One region of the Shewanella sp. Scap07 genome, then DNA from elsewhere that is predicted to be linked to it. Evidence: predicted binding sites of a transcription regulator. Region 1 holds the regulator's gene; each other region holds the start of a gene.
The links. The regulator sigma-54, encoded in region 1, starts transcription at its own class of promoters, with help from an activator protein. The targets are predictions, from matches to a motif close to GTTGGCACGNNNNTNGNNT.
Positions count from the first base shown of each region.

Region 2: the regulator sigma-54 is predicted to act here: its motif matches at 2,695-2,713, upstream of FLM48_RS05910 (YggN family protein).
Region 3: the regulator sigma-54 is predicted to act here: its motif matches at 2,336-2,354, upstream of fliE (flagellar hook-basal body complex protein FliE).
Region 4: the regulator sigma-54 is predicted to act here: its motif matches at 1,958-1,976, upstream of flgF (flagellar basal-body rod protein FlgF).

Region 1 is NZ_CP041329.1:4,250,726-4,254,943, forward strand. It holds gene lptA (lipopolysaccharide transport periplasmic protein LptA) at 1-477, shown strand, start outside; gene lptB (LPS export ABC transporter ATP-binding protein) at 474-1,205, shown strand; gene FLM48_RS18725 (RNA polymerase factor sigma-54) at 1,336-2,817, shown strand; gene hpf (ribosome hibernation promoting factor) at 2,846-3,133, shown strand; gene ptsN (PTS IIA-like nitrogen regulatory protein PtsN) at 3,136-3,579, shown strand; gene rapZ (RNase adapter RapZ) at 3,576-4,218, shown strand, end outside.
Region 2 is NZ_CP041329.1:1,338,009-1,342,226, reverse strand. It holds gene FLM48_RS05915 (LysR family transcriptional regulator) at 490-1,434, opposite strand; gene FLM48_RS05910 (YggN family protein) at 1,792-2,619, opposite strand; gene glsB (glutaminase B) at 2,817-3,731, opposite strand; gene FLM48_RS05900 (YggL family protein) at 3,731-4,054, opposite strand; gene trmB (tRNA (guanosine(46)-N7)-methyltransferase TrmB) at 4,093-4,218, opposite strand, start outside.
Region 3 is NZ_CP041329.1:3,265,363-3,269,580, reverse strand. It holds gene FLM48_RS14290 (PAS domain-containing sensor histidine kinase) at 1-839, shown strand, start outside; gene FLM48_RS14285 (sigma-54 dependent transcriptional regulator) at 832-2,178, shown strand; gene fliE (flagellar hook-basal body complex protein FliE) at 2,408-2,740, shown strand; gene fliF (flagellar basal-body MS-ring/collar protein FliF) at 2,815-4,218, shown strand, end outside.
Region 4 is NZ_CP041329.1:3,281,602-3,285,819, reverse strand. It holds gene flgD (flagellar hook assembly protein FlgD) at 1-405, shown strand, start outside; gene flgE (flagellar hook protein FlgE) at 466-1,827, shown strand; gene flgF (flagellar basal-body rod protein FlgF) at 2,024-2,767, shown strand; gene flgG (flagellar basal-body rod protein FlgG) at 2,778-3,566, shown strand; gene flgH (flagellar basal body L-ring protein FlgH) at 3,579-4,218, shown strand, end outside.

The DNA of each region.
Region 1 (4,218 bases):
ATTGGTGCGGTTGAAAACGATTTGCTGCAAGAAGTCAAAATTGCCGCTGCGAGCCAAGAAGCAGATATTAAAAATAATCAAATAATCTTCAATGGCCCAGTTGAGGTTACCCAAGGCTCAATCAAGATTAATGCAGATGAGCTACGCGCGTTTACCAAAGATGAAAGTAATGGCAAAATTTTGGTTGCTACCGGTACCCCGGCAACGTATTCACAAATAATGGAAGATGGTCGTCCAGCAAAAGCCAGCGCCAGTGAAATTCGCTATGAACTTGCCACCCGCACCTTAACCCTAATTGGCAATGCCACACTTGAGCAAGATGGTAGCCAAGTGACCGGTAACCAAATACGTTACAACATTGAACAACAACAGTTAATTGCAGAGAGTACCGGCAATGACCGTGTCATTACGATTATCCAACCCGAAAACTACCAAGAGCTTGATGAACCTGAAAGCAAACCTCAGGAGCAACAATGACCGATAAAACGCTCAAAGCGGTCAATTTAGCCAAAAGCTACAAAAGCCGCGCTGTGGTTCAAGATGTGAGTTTAACCGTTAAAACTGGGCAGATCGTCGGCTTACTGGGCCCAAATGGTGCGGGTAAAACGACCACTTTCTACATGGTTGTTGGCTTAGTTCAGAGTGATAAAGGTCGTATCTTTATTGATGAAGACGATTTAACTTTAGATCCTATGCACCTGCGTGCGCGCAAAGGTATTGGTTACCTGCCACAAGAAGCCAGTATTTTCCGCAAGTTATCGGTTAGAGATAACATCATGGCCGTGCTGCAAACCCGTAAAGAGCTCAATACCGCACAGCGAGAAGAACAGTTAGAACATTTATTGGAAGAGTTCCACATTACTCACATTCGCGATAGCCAAGGTATGGCACTATCGGGCGGTGAAAGACGTCGAGTTGAGATTGCTCGGGCACTTGCGGCAAACCCGAAGTTTATCTTATTAGATGAACCGTTTGCGGGAGTCGATCCTATCTCGGTTATCGACATCAAAAAGATCATTGAGCAACTGAAAAACCGCGGCCTTGGTGTGTTAATTACTGACCACAATGTACGCGAAACACTCGATGTTTGTGAGCGAGCCTATATTGTGAGTCATGGCAATCTTATCGCTGAAGGCACACCCGCTGAAATCTTGGACAATCAACAAGTCCGTGCGGTGTACTTAGGTGAACAATTCAAGCTATAGTTAAACCATAGTGAGGGTGATGACTGTTGACAGTGTCATCACCTGATTAAATTTTGGGGATTAGAGAAACCCCATAAAAAACAAGCAAGCTTTCTCATTTTATAATTACAAAGAAGGGAATAGCAGTAAGATGAAAGCGTCACTCCAGCTCAAAATGGGTCAACAGCTCACCATGACTCCTCAGCTGCAACAGGCCATCCGCCTCCTGCAGCTGTCGTCATTGGAATTGCAGCAAGAGATCCAACAAGCATTAGAGTCCAACCCGCTATTAGAATTGGACGAAGAGCAAACCGACGCCAGCGATAGCAGCCAAGATGATAAAAATAGCGACACTGACGACTACAGCGCAACCACTGACAGCGCCAGCAATCAAGATAGCTCATCAGTAGAAACATCCGAGGCCCTCACCCAAGAATCAATGCCAGATGAACTGCCCGTTGATACCACGTGGGATGAGGTATATACCGCAGCCCCCAATGCCAGTTCTGGCGCAATGCGTGATGATGATATGCCCTTCCAAGGTGAAACCAGCGAAGGCTTGTATGAACATTTAGAGTGGCAAAAAAACCTCACGCCTTTTTCAGACAATGACAATGCCATCGCCACGGCTATTATTGACGCCATTGACGAGCGCGGCTATTTAACTCAAACCTGCGAAGATATTCTCGATGCCATGGGCGATCCGGAAATAGAACTCGATGAAGTTGAAGCGGTACTTAAACGCATTCAACACTTCGACCCTATTGGCGTGGCCGCCCGAGATTTAAGCGAGTGCTTGTCAATTCAGTTGGCACAGTTTAGCGAGAGTACCCCGCATATTGGCAATGCCAAGCTACTCATCAAAGAGCATTTAGATTTAATTGCTGGGCGAGACTTCCGCTTGCTGATGCGTAAAACTAAGCTCAAAGAAGATGATTTACGTGAAGCCATTGCATTGATCCAATCACTGAACCCTAGACCCGGGTTAACCGTTGCGCCTAACCGTGATGAGTATGTGATTCCGGATGTTACGGTCACTAAACAAAAAGGCCGCTGGGTGGTTGAACTCAACCCTGATTACATGCCAAAAATCAATGTCAATCAGCACTACGCATCTATGGCTCGTAGCACTAAAAACCAAGCCGATAGTCAATTTATTCGAGGTCACCTCCAAGAAGCGAAATGGTTCTTAAAAAGCCTTGAGAGTCGCAATGATACCTTGCTAAAGGTGGCTAACTGCATCGTTGATTTCCAACAAGGATTCTTCGAGTTTGGTGAAGAGGCCATGAAGCCAATGGTCCTCAACGATATTGCTGAAGCGGTAGAAATGCATGAATCGACCATATCACGAGTTACCACACAGAAGTATATGCACACCCCACGTGGCATTTTTGAACTAAAATACTTCTTTTCGAGTCATGTTGGCACAGATGATGGCGGCGAGTGCTCTTCGACAGCTATTCGCGCATTCATCAAGAAATTAGTGGCAGCAGAGAACCAGAAGAAACCACTAAGCGATAGCAAGATGGCACAGCTATTGGCTGAACAAGGAATAAAAGTGGCTAGACGGACCATTGCCAAGTATCGTGAGGCAATGCTTATACCACCGTCAAACCAACGTAAGAGTTTATGATCCGTTAATTGAACACTGGAGGACCTATATGCAAATTAATTTGACTGGACACCATGTAGAGATCACTGATTCATTGAGAACTTATGTTCAAGAAAAGTTCTCAAAGCTTGAACGCCATTTCGATCAGATCAATAATGTGCACGTTGTGTTGAATGTAGAAAAAATGCAACAGAAAGCTGAAGCCAAAGTTCACCTTTCCGGCGGTGAAGTGTTTGCCACTTCCCATAATGCAGATATGTATGCCGCCATTGACTCCCTGATAGATAAGCTCGATCGTCAGGTAATTAAACATAAAGAGAAGCTGACAAAACATTAACGATGGAACTAAGTACCATCCTGCGGCCGGAGTGCACGACCTGTGCCACACCGGGCAGTAAGAAAAAGGTACTGGAATTAATCAGCGATTTAGCTGCTGTCCAGTACCCTACCCTTTCCTCACAAGAGATTTTTGAAAGCCTATTGGCTAGAGAGAAGATGGGTAGCACAGGTATAGGTAACGGTATCGCCATTCCTCACGGTCGTCTGAGTAATATCGAATATCCTGTCGCAGTATTGGTCAAGTGTGCTGAGCCGATTGCGTTTGACTCAATCGACAATCAGCCAGTTGATATCTTATTTGCTTTACTGGTGCCCAGTGATCAGTGTGAACAACATTTAAGTACTTTATCCTGCATGGCTGAAAAACTTAATGATAAATTCATACTCAAACAGCTCAGAAAGTCCCATGATGAAGCAGAACTTTATCAGGTGATAACTCAATGAAACTCGTGATGGTATCCGGACGTTCCGGCTCAGGTAAATCAGTAGTACTTAGGGTACTTGAAGACTTAGGTTACTATTGTGTCGACAATTTACCTTTGCCACTGATGGACTCGCTGCTGGAGCAGCTGAAAGGCCGCAATGAACTGGTTGCCATCAGTGTTGATGTACGTAATATGCCAGAGCAAGATATCGAGCTGGAAAAGCAGCTTGCTAATTTGCCAGCAGACACCGAACTACTGAGCTTCTTTCTCGATGCCAGTGATGAAGTGTTGCTAAAACGCTACAGCGAAACTCGTCGCCTACACCCACTCTCCCATTCACAAGCATCACTAAAAGAAGCTATTGAGCTCGAAGGTAAATTACTCAGCCCTGTAGCCGACTTGGTCGATCATTATATCGATACCTCTAATCGCAATATTTATGATCTAAGTGATAGGGTGAGAGAGATCCTGCTTGGCACTGTCGACAAAGAGTTAGTTATCAACTTTGAATCATTTGGCTTCAAACATGGGATGCCGAGTGAAGCCGACTTTATGTTCGATGTGCGCTTTTTGCCAAACCCCCATTGGGAGCCGAACTTACGCCCGCTAACAGGGCTAGATGAACCGGTGCAGCAGTTTCTTGCACAGCAGCCGATGG
Region 2 (4,218 bases), 2.2 Mb from region 1:
AAAGCGCCGTTAGATAAAGGATGAGATTAGCGAAGTTGACCCTAAAAAGAAAAATACCCCGGTAAAAGCCGGGGTAAACCAAAAACTAGGATGATGGTTTAAAGCCGACATTGTTTTAGTTCTTAAACCGCTGTCAGCATTGAATTAAAGCCGCGTTGCCGCTGTCTGCGAAAAAAAGCCAAGAGGGGTCATTCTTTAGCTTTCTTAAGGGTCTCAGACACCCTAATTCAATTTCCACCATTGTATTATTTACAGAACAAATGACAATAAAAACTCACACTCACCATTAGTAATAACTAAACAAAACGGCACAATACAAGTAGCAATAACAACACATAATCATTTGTTTTAATTAATAAAAAAGGCGATCGCCTGCAAGGTGTCGCCTTTTTGTTCTAGATATGAAACAATGTTTCCAGAATAACTAAAATTATAATGTTCAAAAAGCCAACAATACTAGCTCATCTACTATTTTACATCGTCCCTAATTTAAGACTTACGCTTCGCATAAAGTTCAGCATAAGGCGCATCCCAATATGGAGGCGTACCAATATGCTCTTTAATAAAGTCAATAAAAGCACTGACTTTGGGCGCAAGGTGTTTACGACGAGGATAGACAGCCTGTAGCGGCAAATGGTTAGTCAATTGCCACTCAGGTAAAATAGGCACTAGCGTGCCCTTAGCAATCTCATCTTCAAGCAAGTAACTGGCTAAATAAACAACCCCTAAACCACTTACTGCTGCAGATTTCAATGCTGGCGCATTATCCACTCTAAAGTTACCAGAAACGCCAATTTCACAGTAATCTTCACCGCGCTTAAACTGCCACACACTGTGTTCGTGCCATTCGCCGTGATACACCAAACAATTATGATCAACAAGCTGCTCTGGACGCTCTGGCTGACCATGTTTGGCAATATATTCAGGTGAAGCTGTAAGAAGGAACTGACATTTCATCAGTGGGCGAGCCACCATGCCTAAAGGCAATTGCTCAGACATCGTCAACAACAGATCTAAGCCTTCGCTCACGACATCGACTTTATGATCTAGCAAGCTAACTTGTAGCTCTAACTCTGGATGCTTAGCCATAAACTCTGGCAGTGCGGGGATAATATGCATAGTACCGAATGATTGAGAAATCCCTACCTTCAATACACCGCGAGTGGCATCATTAAGATTATGGACACTGGCCACCGCTTGATCCGCATCTCTTAATAGCTCTTCGCCTTGGGTATAAAGCAGTTGACCCGCTTCTGTCAGACTCAAACTGCGCGTGGTTCTTTGTATTAGCTGCACACCTAATTTGTGCTCCAAGTCAGCAACTTGAGTACTTACCTTAGATTTAGATATGCCCAATTTGCGTGCAGCAGAGCTAAAGCTTCCTGCCCTAGCAACATGGGTAAAAATAGCAATAGGTTCCAAAAGTTCTAACATGTAAATCGCCTTCAGGTATTTGCGACACCAATATTATTCTTTAATAATCAAATAGGTAAGGATGTTAAACGGCTAATCCACACTGCATTGAATAATCGAGAATATGCGTAAGTAGGGTCAATTTCGCAATCAGTATTTGGTCAAAAATCTGATCGATATTGTTATTATTTTTTTAAGTATACCAAAGATTTGCCCATTATTTCTAATATGTATTTTTAAACAAAGATAATGCAAAAGTATAAGAGAAAATCCCCACAACACAATTGCATAAAAAAGCCCCAAATGAATTATCATTTGAGGCCGTTGCAATTGCGGTTGGGCGCAACAAGGAGAAAGGTAGCTTAACGAATAGTCTCGCTATTCACGCAAAGGTTGGTTGCTGGTATCAATCAACGCGTAATTCTTTAAACTGGGTACTTGAGCACGTAATTTGTTTTCTGTGACCAGTAACTGCTCAAAGTTGTCGCAAACGCGCTCTGCACGTACTTCAAGATCTTGGGCTTGTTGCTCCATTTCACGCTCTATATCTTGGCCCATACGCTCCATTCTTTGGCCAAAAGAGTTCATTTTCTCTTCGAAAGTGTCACCGTCACCGGCCATCATTTCACTGCCTAAGGTCATCATCATGCTGCCAATAGAGCTTTGCACTAACTGATCAAGCTCTTTTTCAAAGTCTTCACCAAAAGTTTGCTCCAATGATGACTCGGTGGCGCCAATATAAAACTTGTCGCCATTTTGGTAGGCCACAGACTCAATGCGCTCACTAAGCCCATCCATCATGGTGTCAATCTTGGCGCCGCTGGCATCACCCAATAGCGGCGTTAGCGCCATACTTACGGCTGATGTAGCAATTTCTACCGCATCATTCACAAGCTCGATAACTTCTGGCACTTGCTTAGAGACTTGCTCGCTATAGTCATTAACCAGTGCTTGTTGACTGCTGTTCAACGCGATCTCTTTGCCTTCAACGAACAGTTTGCCAAACTCTACACGATAGACTTCTTTGCCACCGTCACTTACTGTCAGCTTTTTAGGCTCAACTGCAACATCATAATTAAGCGCAACATCACACTGCTTATTGTCACCAAAGCTAATATGGTTACCTTCACCATCATGCGCCCATGCTGACGCAGTTGTAGCCAGTACCATTGCGGTTATCCCTACTGAAGCGGCCAATTTCTTCATCACTTTATCCTTTTGCTCATTTAATCTAATTGCTGATAAGACCTAAAGTCTTTAGCTGTCTATTGATAATAGTTATAGCAGTTGCCATGCCAACTTTTTAAATTACTGTAATTAAAGGAGTTATTAATAATAGGACGGAGTATGGAAGGAAAATAGCAGTCATTGCCACTAAAAATTAGTGACATTGACCAACAGAATTAGAAAATCGAACGACCGAGTGCTTGGCAAAGCGATTCTAGCGCGGCAGTTCCCGCCAGTGAGTTACCATTTTTGTCTAACTCAGGCGACCACACACACACTGCCATGTCACCGGGTATGACAGCTATAATACCGCCACCTACACCACTTTTTCCCGGCATACCAACACGATAGGCAAACTCGCCTGCGCCATCATAAAGCCCTGATGTGGCCAACAATGCGTTAAGTTGGCGAGTTTGTACTGGTGAAACCAACCGGTCGCCACGAATACTGGTGCCCGCATTCGCTAAATACAACATTGCCCGAGATAAATCAGCACAACTCATGCGCATCGCGCAATAATGAAAGTAACTTTTAAGCACGGTATCAACATCGTTGTTGAAGTTGCCAAAAGATTTCATCAAATAGGCAATCGCGGCGTTACGGGCACTGTGTTCATACTCAGAAGCAGCGACCGCCTTGTCATAGCAAATATGTGAGTTATTGCTTAGCTTACGGACGACTTCTAGCATACGTTGCTTAGGTGCGCCTAAGCGACCTTGGAGCATATCGGCAATCACTAACGCGCCGGCATTAATAAAAGGATTTCGAGGTAAGCCTCGCTCTAACTCCACTTGAACCAGCGAGTTGAACGATTGACCAGAAGGCTCTTTACCCACACGAGACCATATCTCTTGCTCTTCATAAAGCGTTAGCGCAAGCGTGAGGCTAAACACTTTGGAGATACTTTGAATGGAGAATGGTTCTAAATAGTCACCGGCACCAATGGTGGTGCCATCGAGCGTGGTGATAGCGATCCCAAGCTTATTGGCATCCACGTTTGCCAGCGCTGGAATGTAATCGGCAACCTTACCTTTGCCTAGCAGGGGTCGCACTTGCTCGAGCACTTGCTCGAGCATTTGCTCATCTGGCATTAACTCCACCAAATATCATAAAGGTCGCTAACTTCAACATCTTTAACGTCTTGGCCATCCCAGAATGCTTTTACCGCTTGACGATCTTCCTCAGTGCACTTACCAATAGTCTGGGTTGCGATAATGCCTTCCCACTCTTTATGACCACCACCATGGAAACCGAGGTTTCTCGGCTCAATCACAGTATCGATAAACGCATCAACCGCGGTATCAATTTGCGCTTCGCTTACTGACTCATTGAAAGTCCAGTTAACATCAAAGCCAAATTCTTGAAACTCATCTATACGCAACTTTTTGCGCAAACGACGACTACGTGTTGCCATAATTTTATTTCCCTAGTGAGGTAGATAGTTGAGACAGATTATTGGTCTCTTTCAAACATTAAATCCCAAACGCCATGACCTAAGCGATGGCCGCGAGCTTCAAACTTAGTCAGCGGTCGGTGATCCGGGCGTGGAACCACATCTCCAGTTGTAGATTGATTCTT
Region 3 (4,218 bases), 990 kb from region 1:
TTTCGCCGCAAGATGATGATGGTCATGAGGTGTCATTAAAAAATGGCCGCCGAGTGAAATTAGCGATTACGCCTCTAACGCCCGAGCCGGGGCAATTGATTGTCCTGACCGACCTGACTGAAACCCGCTTATTGCAGAAGAATGTGTCACACATGCAGCGTTTATCAGCGCTTGGAAAAATGGTGGCGACCTTAGCGCATCAAGTCAGGACGCCATTGTCTGCTGCTTTGTTATACGCATCCAACCTTGGCAGCAATAAACTTGATCAGCGCGGACGTGAGCGCTTTCAAGGCAAATTGGTTGACCGACTCAACGAATTAGAGCAGCAGGTCAACGACATGTTGATGATGGCCAAAGGGCGCCAACAAGAGCAGATGGTCCCTGTGCTAATGAGTGATGTCGTTGCCAGTGTCGTGGCTAATTGTGAACCTATTGCGGAAAAAAAATCTTGTCAGTTGACCTTGCTGGGTGATGGTGAGCATTTGGTGAGCGCCAATGTTTCTACTCTTAGCTCAGCGGTAAATAATCTCGTGATTAATAGCATTGAAGCCGGCGCCAATCGCATTGCTTTGCAAGTTACCCTTGAGAAGCAACATGTCAGTTTACATGTCATAGATAACGGCAAGGGCTTAGATTCTGCCATGCAAAAGCAAGTGTTAGAGCCTTTTTATACGACCAAATCACAAGGTACAGGTTTAGGCCTTGCGGTAGTGCAGTCGGTGGTATCGAATCACGACGGCAAGTTTGATTTTCACTGCGTTAAAGGTAAGGGCTGTAAAGCCAGTATAATTTTACCCTTGCTGAGCAACATAGGTACTGAGGAGGGAGCTCATGTCTGAAGGTAGGATTCTGTTGGTCGAAGACGACTGCGCCTTAAGAGAAGCACTGGTTGACACTTTGTTGTTAGCACAATATCAGTGTGATGACGTTGGCTCTGCAGAAGAAGCCATCGTCGCCCTCAAAGCGCAGTGTTATGATTTAGTGGTCAGTGACGTTCAAATGGAGGGCATTGGCGGCATAGGCTTGCTGCAGTACTTACAGCAGCATCATAGCCAACTGCCGATGTTGTTGATGACGGCTTATGCCACGATTGATAATGCGGTGAATGCTATCAAACAGGGGGCGGTTGACTACCTCGCCAAACCGTTTGCGCCAGAGGTATTACTTAACCAAGTCTCCCGTTATATTAAACCTGCACTGGTGGTTGATAGCCCGGTTGTCGCTGATGAAAAAAGCCTTAACTTGCTTGCCTTAGCGCGCAAGGTTGCTGCATCAGATGCATCAGTGATGATTATGGGGCCCAGTGGGTCAGGTAAAGAGGTCTTAGCACGCTTTATTCATCAAAATAGCCCTCGCCATCAAGCGCCTTTTGTGGCGATAAACTGTGCAGCAATACCTGAAAATATGCTTGAAGCGACCCTTTTTGGCTATGAAAAAGGCGCATTTACAGGCGCTGTGCAAGCTTGCCCTGGTAAATTTGAACAAGCACAAGGCGGCACCTTGTTGCTCGATGAGATATCAGAGATGGATTTGGGCTTACAAGCTAAGCTTTTACGAGTTCTCCAAGAGCGTGAAGTTGAGCGTCTTGGTGGCAGAAAGACCATTAAATTGGATGTTCGAGTACTCGCGACCTCCAATAGGGATCTTAAAGCGGCTGCTGCTAACGGTGAGTTTCGAGAAGATCTGTTTTATCGAATAAATGTGTTTCCACTCACTTGGCCTGCGCTGAATCAGCGACCTGCGGATATTTTACCGTTAGCGCGACATCTGTTACAGCGCCATGCGGAGCGAAGTGGAGTCACCACAGTGCCGCAACTTGATGACGCAGCGAGTCGCCGCTTGTTGACCCATCGCTGGCCGGGTAATGTGCGTGAATTAGATAATGTGATTCAACGGGCATTGATTTTACATAGTGGTGAAGCGATCACTTTGGCCGATATTGTGCTAGATAGCCAAGATAGTGAGCTTGATATTCACTTTGATGCGCCGCACCCAGTGCCCGAGGCTGAAGGATTGGGCGATGAGCTAAAAGCCAAAGAGCACGTCATTATCCTTGAGACATTGACTCAGTGTAATGGTAGTCGTAAAGCGGTGGCGGAAAAACTGGGCATTAGTGCCAGAACGCTGCGCTACAAAATGGCTAAAATGCGCGACATGGGCATTCAAATCCCGGCTTAAAATTGCTATCGACATCATGATGCCCAATACCGAGTCGTAAACTGACGAGGTTAGGTATCATGATGTTTTTGTGTGTCATTAGCGCTTAAATCTACTTTCGCTGTTTTAGTGAACAGTTAAACCTCATTAATCCTACAATTGATTCATTCATTCTAAAGTTGGCAAGCTAATTGCTTTATTGATTACTAACAATCAAGTTTCGTCAAAAACACGACGATGGGAGCTTAGTATGCAGATCGGTGCCAATTCATTATTCCAAGAAATGCAGTCTTTAAGTGGTGAAATTAAACCTTCAGGTATGTCGACAGGCATCACTCAGCAGGTAAACAACACCAGTGGCAGTGACTTTGGGCAGCTGCTATCTCAAGCCGTGGGCACTGTCGGCGAGTTACAATCCAACGCCGCTTCTTTGGCGACTCGGTTAGATATGGGCGACAGTACCGTGACCTTGTCTGATACTGTGATTGCCAGAGAAAAGTCGAGTGTTGCTTTTGAAGCAACAGTACAAGTCAGAAATAAACTTGTTGAAGCCTATAAAGAGATAATGAGTATGCCTGTATAAGGCGGCACTCATTGATTTTCAAAGCATTGCAATAAATTAATTAGAAAGAGCAGGTATCTATCGTGAGTACGGATATGGTGGTAGGCAACAACGCTGGCACAGCAGACACGACCTTGGCTGGTGGCGTTCAAGAAGAGCATAAACCAGGCGGCATTGGCGGCTTTGGTGGCGTAGATATGCTCCGTCAGATCACAATGATTCTAGCGCTTGCTATCTGTTTGGCGCTTGCAGTATTTGTCATGCTCTGGGCTCAGGAGCCTGAATATCGTCCGCTCGGGAAAATGGATACCCAAGAGATGGTTCAAGTACTCGATGTACTGGACAAGAACAAGGTTAAGTACCAAATCGATGTAGATGTGATTAAGGTTGCTGAAGATCGCTATCAAGATGTCAAAATGATGCTCAGCCGAGCAGGACTTGATAACAATGAAGCGGCTAATGACTATTTAAATCAGAATAGTGGTTTTGGTGTATCGCAGCGCATGGAGCAAGCTCGTCTTAAGCATAGCCAAGAACAAAACCTAGCTCGAACGATTGAAGAGTTACGCAGTATTACCCGTGCCAAAGTGATCTTGGCCATTCCAAAAGAAAATGTTTTTGCTAGAAATCGCTCTAAGCCAAGTGCAACTGTGGTTGTGAGCACGCGCCGCGCAGGGCTTGGGCAAGAAGAAGTTGATTCAATTGTTGATATCGTGGCGTCAGCAGTGCAAGGGCTAGAGCCAGCGCGCGTGACGGTCACCGACGCAAACGGCCGCCTATTAAATTCTGGCAGTCAAACTGCCGTATCAGCAAGAGCACGTCGTGAGCTAGAAATTGTTCAGCAAAAAGAAGCGGAATACCGCAACAAAGTTGAATCTATTCTGATGCCCATTTTAGGCCCCGAGAATTTTACCTCGCAAGTTGATGTCAACATGGACTTCACAGCGGTAGAGCAAACAGCCAAGCGTTATAACCCCGATCTGCCAGCGATTCGCAGTGAGATGACCGTTGAGAATAATGCCAACGGCGGCACCATTGGCGGAATTCCTGGCGCGCTGACTAATCAGCCACCTATGGAGTCAAATATTCCACAGGACGCGCTTAATCAAGACCAAGCGGCTGAAAGTACAGGTAGTAGCCATCGAGAAGCAACACGAAATTATGAGCTTGATACCACCATTAGCCATACCCGTCAGCAAGTTGGCGTGGTGCGTCGAGTGAGTGTTTCGGTCGCGGTGGACTTTAAAACCGGCGCTGCGGGTGAAGAAGGACAAGTAAATCGTGTTCCGCGCACAGAGCAAGAGTTGGCAAATATCCGTCGACTGCTAGAAGGCGCGGTTGGGTTTAACGGCCAACGCGGTGACATGATTGAAGTAGTTACGGTACCGTTTATGGACCAGCTTATTGAAGAAGTCCCGGCACCTGAAATGTGGGAGCAGCCATGGTTCTGGCGAGCTGCGCGTCTATTGATGGGGGGCTTGGTGATTCTGGCGCTGATT
Region 4 (4,218 bases), 970 kb from region 1:
GTCGGCCAGAAAGTACTGATTCCGTCAGATACTGGTCATATTTCAGCTGAGGATCCAAGCCTAAAAGGTATTGTCAGTACGCCAGAGCCTATAGAAAGTATTACGGTACGAATTGAAGATGAGAAAGGTCAGCTAGTTAAGACTTATACCGTAGATGGCAGTGCCGGCGGCAATATTGATGTGGCTTGGGATGGCCTAGACAAGAATGGTGAGCCTGTTGCTAGTGGTAATTACTCCATTAAAGCGACAGGACGAGTTGATGGCGAGAATCAAGATTTGCCAGTCTCAACCTATGCACACGTAACCAGTGTGTCACTCGGAACAGCAAGCACAGGTGCCATCTTAAATTTAAGAGGTATCGGTGGCATTAAGCTCGGTGATGTTTTGGCAGTGTCTGAAACTTAACATTTGGGCAGATTTGGCTTTAAGCCTAATTTATACAGAATTTTATGATAGGGGTGAACTATGTCGTTTAACATTGCATTGAGTGGGATCGCCGCGGCTCAAAAAGATCTAAATACTACGGCTAATAATATTTCCAACGTTAATACTGTTGGCTTTAAAGAGTCACGTGCTGAGTTTGCAGATGTGTATGCCAACTCAATTTTTGCCAATAGTAAAACGGCTGTGGGTGGCGGTGCAACGACTACACAAGTTGCCCAGCAATTTCATCAAGGCAGTTTGCAGTTTACTAATAACGCACTTGATATGGCCATCAATGGTGGTGGCTTTTTCGTTACCTCATCAGAACTAGGCTCACAAGATCATAGTTACACACGAGCTGGTGCTTTTAAGGTGGACGCGGATAGCTATTTGGTTGACTCTGCGGGTAACTTTTTACAAACCTTCCCGGTTGATGCCGACGGTAACTCTACATCAGTGAGTTTAACGACTACGCAACCCGTCAAAATTCCTGACACTGCAGGTAGTCCACAGATGTCAGAAAATGTTGGCTTGCAAATGAACTTAAATGCCGGCGAAGCGACATTAGACCCAGCAAATTTTGATCCTAACGATCCCGATACCTATAACAATTCTACTTCGGTCACCATGTATGACTCACTTGGCGAGCCGCACATTATGACGACCTATTTTGTGCGTCCGCCAGAAGCGGCCTATACCGGTGAAAGTAACTGGGTGGCATTTTATGCTGTTGATGGCCAACAAGTTGATTTAGCCGGTCCAGCGGGTACTTATCAAACAGATACCAATGGTGATGGCACCCCAGATGGTACTGGCAGTGCGACCAATGCGGGTGGTTGGAAAGGTGCAGTATTAACCTTTAACGACACAGGCGCCTACACCGGTAGTGACCCTGCTGTGATAACCACTGAAGAGCTAGGTGTTAATGGTGCTAACGTATTAGGCCCTGGTGCCGATGGTACGCAAACATTGACGGTTAACTTCAATAATCCAACACAGTATGCATCACCATTTGAAGTCACTGAATTGACTCAGGACGGTACCACAGTTGGACGTTTGACCAATGTGGAAGTGGGCGCTGATGGTCTAATTAATGCCAGTTACAGTAACGGCTCGACCGTGCCGCTAGCACGTGTTGCGCTGGCGCGTTTTTCTAATGAGCAAGGCCTAACCCAAGTCGGTAATACTTCTTGGAAAGCCAGTTTGGATTCAGGCCCTGCACTAGCGGGTGAAGCTAACAGTGGTACATTTGGTAGTATTCGCTCATCGGCACTTGAACAATCCAATGTTGATTTGACGACAGAGTTAGTTGATTTGATTTCAGCGCAGCGCAACTTCCAAGCAAACTCACGTACTTTGGAAGTTAACAATACCCTCCAACAAACCGTGTTGCAGATCCGCTAGATTTTATTAAGGTGTTGCCGATGGCGGCAACACCTTGCCTCCTGCTATTGCCTTCCTTTTTGTGATACCCCTTCAATGGTTTAACCGCTTGATTTTAAAAAACTCGCCAGCGCCAAAATTATGAACATTTATTGGCACGAAGTTTGCTTTTAACTTGTTAATAGAAGTTTAAGTTGAAAGATTGACGGAGCTGCAAGTGGATAAATTACTCTACGTCGCCATGAGTGGCGCTAAGCAGAATATGAATTCGCTCGCTGTGCGAGCTAACAACCTTGCCAATGCAAATACTGATGGCTTTAAAGCTGATCTTGAACAGGCTCGCACTATGCAGGCTTTCGGTGAAGGCTTGCCAACTCGTGTATTTGCGATGACAGAGAACCCTTCTGCCAATTTTGCAAGTGGTCCAATTAAAACCACTGGCCGTGATCTTGACATTGCAGTAGCAGGTGAGGGCTGGATAGCGGTACAAGGTGCTGATGGTGGAGAAGCCTATACCCGCTCCGGTAGCTTAAGTTTTGACTCTACAGGTCTGTTGTCAAACAACCGTGGTAACCCTGTCATGGGGGATGCTGGACCCATAGTGTTGCCACTGCCAATTGAAAAAGTTGAGATTGCCCAAGATGGCACAATCTCGGTCAGACCATTGGGTTCAACTGCTGAGGTTATTGAAGAGGTTGGCCGCATAAAGCTAGTGAGTCCAGGCAACGAGAATTTAATGCGTGGTGAAGACGGATTATTTAGACAGATATCCGGTGAAATCGCGCCCGCTAACCCCTTTGTTTCAGTAGAGAGCGGTGCTATCGAGGGCAGCAATGTCAATGCTGTTGAAGAGATGGTCTCGCTGATTGACATGCAACGTCAATTTGAGATGCAGGTCAAGATGATGAAAACCGCAGAAGAAACCGATCAGGCTTCTTCAACATTAATGCGCATTAGCTAGGAGAAAGAGTATGCATCCCGCGTTATGGATAAGTAAGACTGGTCTTGATGCCCAGCAAACCGATATTTCGGTCATATCAAACAACGTCGCTAATGCCAGCACTGTTGGTTATAAGAAAAGCCGCGCTGTATTTGAAGATTTACTGTACCAAACTGTCAATCAAGCTGGCGGCATAAGTGCCTCAAATACCAAATTGCCGAACGGCCTAAATATTGGCGCCGGCACCAAGGTGGTCGCCACTCAAAAGATGTTTACCCAAGGCAACATGCTGACCACCGATAACTCGCTGGATTTAATGGTAGAAGGCCCAGGCTTTTTTGAAGTGCAGTTACCCGACGGCACAGCCGCTTATACCCGTAATGGCCAGTTTACCCTTGATGACACCGGGCAAATAGTCACGCCAGGTTCAGGGTATGTGGTACAGCCGCCCATTACCATTCCCGATGATGCCATTAGCATCACTGTGTCGGCGGAAGGCGAGGTGTCAGTGAAAACCCCTGGCACTGCAGATAACCAAGTTGTGGGTGAGCTGAGTATGACGGATTTCATCAATCCAAGTGGCTTAGATCCGATGGGACAAAATTTATATTTAGAGACCGGTGCGAGCGGTACGCCAATTCAAGGCACGGCTTCACTGGATGGCATGGGCGCGATTCGTCAAGGTGCGCTAGAAACTTCTAACGTCAATGTAACGGAAGAGCTGGTGAACCTAATTGAAAGTCAACGCATTTACGAGATGAACTCTAAGGTTATCTCTGCCGTTGACCAGATGCTCTCTTATGTTAACCAGAATCTGTAAACGGAGGCATTGATGAATAAATTACTGATATGTCTAACCGCTGCTGCAATTTTGGCAGGTTGCAGTTCATCGAATACTAAGCCTATTCCAGATGACCCGTATTATGCGCCGGTTTACCCGGAAGCACCGCCAACTAAAATCGCAGCCACTGGCTCAGTTTATCAAGATAGCCAAGCTTCAAGCCTGTATTCAGACATTAAAGCACTGAAAGTTGGTGACATCATTACTGTAATTTTGATGGAAGAGACGCAAGCGAGTAAAAGCGCTAACAACGAAATCAAGAAGGGAACTGACCTGACGTTAGACCCCATATATGCGGGCGGTGGCAATATAACGATTGGCGGTCAGCCAATTGATTTGCGTTACAAAGACAGTATGAATACCAAGCGTGAGTCCGACGCCGACCAAAGTAATAGCTTGTCTGGCAGTATTTCAGCCAACGTGATGCAAGTGCTCAATAACGGTAACTTAGTTATTCGTGGCGAAAAATGGATCAGCATCAATAATGGTGACGAATTTGTTCGTCTAACCGGTGTCGTGCGCTCGCAAGATATTCGTCCAGACAACACGATTGACTCTCCGCGCGTAGCTAATGCGCGCATCCAATACAGCGGTACCGGCACATTTGCTGATGTGCAGAAAGTCGGCTGGC